Regions from separate parts of the Vibrio sp. M260121 genome, predicted to be linked through region 1. Evidence: riboswitches for the same ligand, from Rfam matches in the RefSeq annotation. Region 1 holds a riboswitch; the other holds the start of a gene.

Region 1 (4,432 bases):
ACACGAATACCTGAAGCTAAAGTTGGTAGGGCGGCTGGCAATTGAATATGACGAAGTAACTGCCATTTAGACGCACCCATGGTCTTGGCAAGGTCGAGGTAACCTGTTGGTGTATTGCGCAAGCCGTCGTAGCAACATGTCGTGACGGGGAAAAAGATAATGATTGCCGCCATAACAACTTTTGAAGCAATGCCGTAACCCAACCAAAGCATGAGCACTGGCGCGATGGCGAACACAGGGATCGCTTGGCTAGCAATCAGAATTGGCAGTAACCAACGCTTCAGCGGCTCGAACATCAGCATTTGCAATGCGAACAGCAAACCCATCGATAACCCAAGCGCCAAACCAAGTAAGATCTCTTGCGCAGTAACCCAAGTATGTTTGAGCAGGACATCGTAACGAGTGACCAATCTATCCAGCACTTCAATTGGTGAAGGTAAGATGAAGCTTGGCATATCGAATATCACCACGACCAACTGCCACAATCCCAAGATCACCGCAGTGCTGATGACCAAGCGCAGAGCCGGATGTGTCACGCGTTCTTTTTTACCAATACGTGCCGAAACGGAGTTGTACTGAGTCATATCACTCATAGTCTTTCTCCAGTTGATCCAAAATCGCTTGTTGTAGCGCCGCGCATTCTCCATCGAGAACTCGTGGCGGCTTGGAGTCTGGAACAACCAAGTGCTGAGCTTGCGCAGGTGTACCTTGCAGTACATAGAGTTGGTGAGCTAATCGCACCGCTTCTTGTGGGTCGTGGGTAATCAGAACAACCGTCTTATCTTTCAGTAATTCGGCAGACAAGGTTTGCAACTTATGGCGAGTAACCGCGTCCAACGCAGAGAAAGGCTCATCCATCAGAACCAGAGGCTTGTCTTGCATCAGAGTGCGAGCAAGGGCAACGCGCTGTCTCATGCCCCCAGAGAGCTGAGCAGGCTTAGCATCAGCGTAATCGGCGAGTCCTACTTGGTGTAGTAAAGTCAGTGCGCGTTGTTTATTTTGCTCTGGTGATTGGTCTTGAGAAAATCGAGAACTGAGGCAGACGTTGTCTAACACATTTAACCACGGCAACAACAAGTCTTGTTGTGCCATGTAGGCGATACGTTCGTGTAGGGCGATACCATCCGTGGTAGTTAATTCACCATGCCATTCGACTTTGTCGTCTAACAACCCGGCTAGATAACGAAGGATTGTCGTTTTTCCGCAACCACTGCGACCAAGTAACACAGTCCATCGATTGGCAGGGATGGTCATACTCAACCCTGCTAATGTTGGTGTTTGGCTGTCTTTGTATTGCAGACTTGCTTCGGTAAGCTGAATGCCGAGTGCATTAGCGCACATCTTTACTTTTCCCAAAATTAGGACCTGCAAAAAAATGGTTCACAGGACCATGACCTTTACCGACATCCAATTCGTCAGCGTGTGCGATAGCTTGGCTGATGTACTGCTTACCAAGGTGCACCGCTTTGTGCAGGTTGTTGCCTTGACCAAGGTAAGACGCGATAGCAGAAGACAGTGTGCAGCCTGTGCCATGGGTGTTTTTGGTTGGAAAGCGTTTAGCGCTAATCAGTTCAGAGCTGTCTGGCATGATCAGTAGATCGTTGCTGTTTTCGTCCTTTTCCAGATGACCGCCTTTTAACAGCACCGCTTTTGCCCCTAATGCGCGCAAGTCAGCAATCATATCGTTCATTTCAGATTCTGATTGAGGCACTGCCTTACCCGTCAATGCTGCGCCTTCGGGTAGGTTAGGGGTAATGATGTCTGCAAGCGGAATCAATTCTTCTTTTAAAGTGCTGATTGCCGACTGTTCCAGTAATAGATCACCGCTGGTGGCCACCATTACAGGGTCAATCACGAGGTGTTTTGGCTGGTATTGTTTAATTTTGTTGGCAACAACTTTGATGATGTTGGAATCTGCCAGCATGCCTACTTTGACTGCAACGATGTTGAGGTCGGTAAATACCGCATCGAGTTGGCTCTCTACATGGTCGAGAGGAATGGGGAAAATCGCAGAAACGCCTTGGGTATTTTGCGAAGTAATCGCCGTGATTACCGAGCAAGCAAAACTGCCGGTTGCGGACATTGCTTTGATGTCGGCTTGAATGCCTGCGCCGCCGCCACTATCAGAACCTGCAATCGTCAACACAATCGGTGTGTCTGTTGAAGTTGCTGCTTGTGGCTGTGTTGATGGTTTTTCTTGGCTTGACTGCTGCGCCATGGTCGCTCCTATTACAGACGTAAAGGAACTGACTTAGCCATTGAAGATCGGTGTATGGATCCGTTGAGGCTAGCTGCGTCGATACAGACTTGAAGCAGGCTAGTGGCAAAGTGATGATAGTTCCCTACGTCAGTGCTAACTGAATCAGGTTCAACGGGTCTCGAATTTCGATCTCAGCCGACGCATTCACTGCATGGGCCCCCCGACTATTTCGTCAAGATAATAGCAGTTCACTCAGTTACGGTGCACGTGTTTTTTCCGGCCAAGAGGGGGCAATCGATTAAATATGAGACTTGAGAGCAGTAACGAGAGACCAGAATTTAGCGTAAATAACGTGCTGCATTGAAACTGGCAGTTCAAGACACTATCTAATAGTGAGATGTCGACATAATACGTAACGAATCGTTCTTTGACTTAGCAAGGATTAGCATAAAACAAGGTTAAAAAAGTGTTAATATTTAACGCGTTGCCAATATGCTTTTGAGTCATCTAATTTAGGTTATGACTGTTATAAACAGAGTCTAACTCAAAGGTGGGGAAGGCTAGGACGATCAACGAGCAAGGAGATTTCATGCTTAATTCTGTAACAGCGAAAGCGGTGATCGATCATGCCCTCTTTTTAGGGGCTGATTTCGCTGAGCTATTCGTTGAACACCATCAAACCAACACTGTCCAGATCGCTTCTGGTGAGGTGGACAAGGTTAACTCGGGTATCGATTTTGGTATCGGTATTCGTCTCTTCTTCGGTCATAAAGTGCTTTACGGTTACACCAACAGCACAGATGAAACCGAACTTAAACGCGTAACCTCACTGCTTGCTGCAAAAGATAAGCGTGAGCAAATCGCGTCAGCAGGTTCTCTCAATCTGAACCGCTACCCAATTCAACATGGTTGTCGTATGCCACTTGGCAAAGACGCTAACCTAGATTCTAAAATCGCTTTCCTATTGCAAGTTGACCAAGCCGCTCGTGCTGAGAGTGAACATATCAGCCAGTTCATTGGCAGTGTGCTTCAGCGTGAACAACAAGTGTCTATCTTCAACTCAGAAGGTCTACACGTTGACGATACCCGTCACTACATACGAGTTGCTGGTAATACTGTCGCTCAAAAAGGTAATGAGCAGTCTTCTGGTATGGAAGGTCCTGGCGCTCTTGCTGGTTGGGAGTTCAGTGAACAGCTTGATGCGAAAGAGCTAGGTCAAACTATCGCGCAACAAGCGTTGGTAAAACTTGGCGCAGATGCTTGTCCATCGGGTGAAATGCCAGTGGTAATTGGTAACGGCTTTGGTGGCGTAATCTTCCACGAAGCTTGTGGCCACTTGCTAGAAACCACTTCAGTTGCGAAGAAGGCGTCCGTATTCCACGACAAGATGGGCGAAATGGTTGCTCACACCGCGGTGAATGCAGTAGATGATGGCACCATGACCAACGAATGGGGCTCGATTCACGTTGATGACGAAGGCATGAAGACTCAGCGCACTCAATTGATCAAAGACGGTAAGCTAACCAGCTTTATGGTTGATAAAATGGGTGGCATGAAGACAGGTTATGAGTCTACGGGGTCTGGTCGTCGCCAAAACTATAAGTTCGCACCAACCTCACGCATGCGTAACACCTTTATCGAAGAAGGCGAGCATTCACTTGATGACATGCTGGCAGGCATCGAACGTGGTATCTATGCGAAGAAGATGGGCGGTGGCTCGGTTCAACCAGGTACGGGTGAGTTTAACTTTGCTGTTCGTGAAGCTTACCTTATTGAAAATGGCAAAATCACCAAACCTCTGAAAACAGCAACGCTGATCAGCACGGGTCCAAAAGTGTTGAAAGAAATCAGCATGGTCGGCAAAGACATGGCGCTTGCGCCGGGCATGTGTGGTTCCGTGAGTGGTTCAGTGCCAACAACAGTCGGTCAGCCAACGCTGAAAGTAGATAACATTCTGGTAGGAGGCGGTAACTAATGAGCCAAGAACAACAACTTCTTAATGCGGTTGATTACGTCCTATCAGAAGCAAAACGCCAAGGCGCAGAAGCGGACGTCATTGTAAACCGCAACAGCAGCTTTTCTCTGAAAGCGAACCAAGGAAAGCTAGATGAGTACAAAGTAAGCTCAAGCCAAGTTCTGGGTGTTCGTGTTGTGAAAGATGCGCGCGTTGCAACAAGCTATTCTGAGTCGTTAGAGCAACCAAGCTTAGATTTGATGCTGACCAACGCACTG
Region 2 (4,432 bases), on a different contig from region 1:
AATATATGGATCTTCACTTACAATCTCTGACCCTAAGCATCATAAGTGCACATCTTTAAAAGATAAGTGAGAATCATTATTAATATTTAGTTACACTCACATCAATTGGAATAATGAGTGACTAAATACATGGATATATCTCGTCGACGCTTTCTTCAATCTTCCTTAGCGATCTCTGCGCTTACCTTTCTGCCTGCATGTTCTCTATCTAAGAGTACTAACAAACAAGGTCAGCATATATACGACATCACTGCAGAGCCTTCTATTGCTGAATTAGTACCAGGGTTTAATACGGATGTACTCGCGTTTAATGGATCGATTCCAGCTCCTACGATTCGTTGTCGCCAAGGCGAGAAAGTTATTATCCGATTTACCAACAAGCTTTCAGAGCCAACTACAATCCACTGGCATGGCTTGCGAATCCCTATTGAAATGGATGGTGTCCCTTTCTTGAGCCAGCCGCCAATCATGCCGGGTGAAACATTCGTTTATGAATTTACACCGCCAGATGCGGGTACGTTTTGGTATCACCCACATATGAATAGCGTTAAGCAGCTTGGTATGGGGTTAGTTGGTCTAATTATCGTTGAAGAGGCTGAGCCTGTTCAGTTTAATGAAGAGCATGAAGTCGTTCTCAAGCATTGGCATTTAGACAAACAAGGTCAGTGGAAGAATCTAATGGTGCCGCGCTTGAGTGCACGCATGGGAACGCCAGGAGAGTGGGGTAGTGTTAATGGTGTTCATGAACCTGTTTATGCGTTGAAGCAGAATGCTACCACACGATTAAGAATTGCTAATGTCGATAACACCATTACTTACCCGATCGCTATAGAAGGAGCAGAGGCTTGGGTTATTGCTATTGATGGGAATCCTGTTAAAACGCCTTATAAGCTCACTCAACACAAAATTGGTCCGGGAATGAGGTTAGATGTCGGATTGATTGCTCCAAGGGCAGGAGAACGTGTTTATGTGCGTCAAATGAAAGGGCGCTTCCCATTCCCTTTGTGTGAGTTCGAAGTTGTTGAGTCTGACCTGCCGACCAATCAGAAACTGCCTTTATTGCCTCTTAACCCTGTGCCTGATCTTGATTTGGAAAATGCTGAGCAAATTGATTATGTGTTTGAATGGGAGGGGGCAGTCACTCCTGCCGATAAATCGGGCAAAGCGATACCTAAGTTTTGGCTAATGAATAAACGAGCTTGGGAGGGAATGAGTAAAGATAATATTCCTGCGCCGCTTTCAACATTGGAGGTGGGAAAAACCTATATCTTCAACCTTAAGAACGTCACCCAATATCATCATCCTATTCATCTTCATGGACATACATTTACCGTTCTTGAATTAGATGGCAAAAAACTCGATGAGCCGTTTCATACCGATACGGTCTTACTTGGAAAAAATGGCAGTGCGAAAGCGGCATTTGTTGCAGATAACCCAGGGCGTTGGATGTACCATTGTCATGTGATCGAACACATGAAGACGGGGTTGATGGGTTATATTGAAGTAAAGTGACTCCTGTAACTTTTTAAATCTTGATAAGTTTTAAGCGTATACTTTGCTGAATTCTAAGATTGTATAATCACTATTGCCGTAAATTTGATTACAATGTCGCCATTAACTTTTCTGGGGGAATTATGGGGCAACTATCCGTTTTGGGTTTTATTGCATTGGGTGGGGCATTTGGTGCATGTTCTCGTTACTTAATTTCTGAACTTTGTGTGATGCTACTTGGTCGTGGTTTTCCATACGGTACATTAACGGTTAACGTTGTTGGCTCATTTATTATGGGTCTACTAATTGCTGCGTTTGAAACTGAGTTAATGGTCACTGACCCATGGCGTCAAATTATCGGGCTTGGCTTTTTGGGCGCATTAACTACATTCTCTACCTTCTCGATGGATAACGTGTTGCTTATGCAGCAGGGTGCCTTCTTTAAGATGGGATTGAATGTATTGCTGAATGTCGTGTTAAGCATTTCGGCTGCGTGGATTGGTTTCCAATTATTGATGCGTAGCTAGCAAAAACACTCAAATCTTAATCAGGTCGGCTTGGTTTAACCAAGCCGTTTTTATATACTGATTTCACTTGTCGGAGTGCCATAAGGCTGAGACCGTTAATTCGGGATCCGTTGAACCTGATCAGATTAGAATCTGCGAAGGGAACAAGAGAAGATATCTACACCAGAGTTCTATCTGGTTGACCTATCAAATAGTCGAATGTTGTTATAGACGAAGAGCACTCGCTCAATCTGTCCTTAATTCGATTCCTCTTGTCGCATCTATCCGCCAAGCATTTTTATCCCAATACTTTTTATCTAAGCATAACAAAGCAAGGAAAAATGCTATGTCGAGTCGCAAGCAAGCGAGACTGGAAGCAAAACAGTTCATTGATACACTCTCGGTACAACCGTACCCAAATTCAAGCAAAGTCTACGTAGAGGGTTCACGTCCTGATATTCGTGTGCCAATGCGTGAAATATCACTCGCTGATAGCCTTATTGGAGGCACAAAAGAAGCGCCTATTTTCGAGCCTAATGAGCCAGTACGCGTTTACGATACCTCGGGTGTATATACAGACCCAGAACACGCCATAGACCTCTACAACGGCTTACCTAAGCTGAGAGAAAGGTGGATTGAAGAGCGTGCCGATACTGAGCTACTTGATGAAGTAAGTTCGGTATACACCAAAGAACGCTTAGAAGATGAAACGCTAGACGATCTTCGTTACGGCAATCTACCACGTATTCGACGTGCTAAAGTTGGGCAGTGCGTGACTCAATTGCACTACGCTCGCAAGGGTATTATCACCCCAGAAATGGAATACATCGCCCTACGTGAAAATATGGGGCGCGCTCAATACCGTGATGAAGTGCTGAATCAACAGCATCCGGGTCAAAGCTTCGGAGCGAATCTTCCAAAAGACATTACCGCCGAGTTTGTGCGTAAAGAAGTCGCCGAAGGTCGCGCGATTATCCCTTCCAATATCAACCACCCAGAATCCGAACCAATGATCATTGGACGTAACTTTTTGGTCAAAGTGAACGCCAACATCGGTAACTCATCGGTCACTTCTTCGATTGAAGAAGAAGTAGAGAAGTTAGTATGGGCAACGCGCTGGGGTGGAGATACCGTTATGGATCTCTCTACTGGACGTAATATTCACGAAACTCGCGAGTGGATTCTACGTAACAGTCCAGTTCCGATCGGTACCGTACCAATGTATCAAGCGCTTGAGAAAGTGAATGGTGTGGCGGAAAACCTTAACTGGGAAGTGATGCGCGATACTCTGATCGAGCAAGCAGAGCAGGGCGTTGATTACTTCACCATCCATGCCGGTTTACTACTGCGCTATGTACCGATGACAGCAAAACGCGTTACTGGCATCGTCTCTCGTGGTGGTTCTATCATCGCGAAATGGTGTTTAGCGCATCACCAAGAAAGCTTCTTATATACCCACTTCCGAGAGATCTGCGAAATCTGTGCTAAGTATGATGTGGCACTTTCTCTCGGTGATGGTCTGCGTCCTGGCTCGGTTGCCGATGCTAACGATGAAGCGCAATTTGCAGAGCTTCGCACCCTTGGTGAGTTAACCAAGATAGCGTGGGAATACGACGTACAGGTTATTATCGAAGGCCCTGGTCATGTTCCAATGCATATGATCAAAGAGAACATGGAAGAGCAGTTAGAGCACTGTCATGAGGCTCCTTTCTACACCCTTGGTCCGCTGACGACAGACGTCGCTCCTGGTTACGATCATATTACGTCAGGCATCGGCGCTGCCATGATTGGTTGGTATGGCTGTGCAATGCTTTGCTACGTAACTCCGAAAGAGCACCTCGGTTTACCAAACAAAGAAGACGTGAAAGTAGGCATGATCACTTACAAGCTTGCTGCGCACGCCGCTGATTTAGCGAAGGGACACCCTGGTGCACAAGTTCGTGATAACGCGCTTTCTAAAGCTCGCTTCGAGTTCCGTTGGGAAGACCAATTTAACTTGTCGCTCGACCCAGATACCGCACGCGCTTTCCATGATGAAACCTTGCCTCAAGAGTCTGGAAAAGTTGCTCACTTCTGTTCGATGTGCGGACCAAAGTTCTGCTCGATGAAGATTTCGCAAGAGGTACGAGAATACGCGAAAGATACTGAGCAAGTTGCTGCGGACCAAGCTATCTCCATCAAAATGCTGGATGATCCTCTTGAGGGGATGCGTCAGAAATCGCAAGAATTTAGAGATACAGGTTCTGAATTATACCACCCAGCAGCACATGCCGAGGTAAGTGACTAATGAGCAAAATCCTTATTCCGTCATCATTGATTGATCTAACAGGATTAGTTCAACAATGTTTGTTGTTGGCGAAGGAACAGGGTTTTAGCATCGAAGACATTGAGTTGGGTGTGAGCCCAACTCAATCTATTCAGCTTGTTCGCGACCA

The links. A riboswitch is a leader RNA that binds a small molecule or an ion and turns the genes downstream of it on or off. The one in region 1 is predicted to bind thiamine pyrophosphate.
Region 2: linked by a shared signal. The riboswitch ahead of thiC (phosphomethylpyrimidine synthase ThiC) and the one ahead of thiD (bifunctional hydroxymethylpyrimidine kinase/phosphomethylpyrimidine kinase) in region 1 are both predicted to bind thiamine pyrophosphate.

Annotation. Positions count from the first base shown of each region.
Region 1 covers NZ_JATABF010000034.1:3,077-7,508, reverse strand. The annotation lists gene QTO06_RS17275 (ABC transporter permease) at 1-593, opposite strand, end outside; gene QTO06_RS17270 (ABC transporter ATP-binding protein) at 586-1,341, opposite strand; gene thiD (bifunctional hydroxymethylpyrimidine kinase/phosphomethylpyrimidine kinase) at 1,331-2,218, opposite strand; TPP riboswitch at 2,323-2,433, opposite strand; gene QTO06_RS17260 (TldD/PmbA family protein) at 2,790-4,175, shown strand; gene QTO06_RS17255 (TldD/PmbA family protein) at 4,175-4,432, shown strand, end outside.
Region 2 covers NZ_JATABF010000050.1:31,973-36,404, reverse strand. The annotation lists gene QTO06_RS21830 (multicopper oxidase family protein) at 130-1,512, shown strand; gene crcB (fluoride efflux transporter CrcB) at 1,635-2,018, shown strand; TPP riboswitch at 2,080-2,178, shown strand; gene thiC (phosphomethylpyrimidine synthase ThiC) at 2,344-4,284, shown strand; gene QTO06_RS21815 (thiamine phosphate synthase) at 4,284-4,432, shown strand, end outside.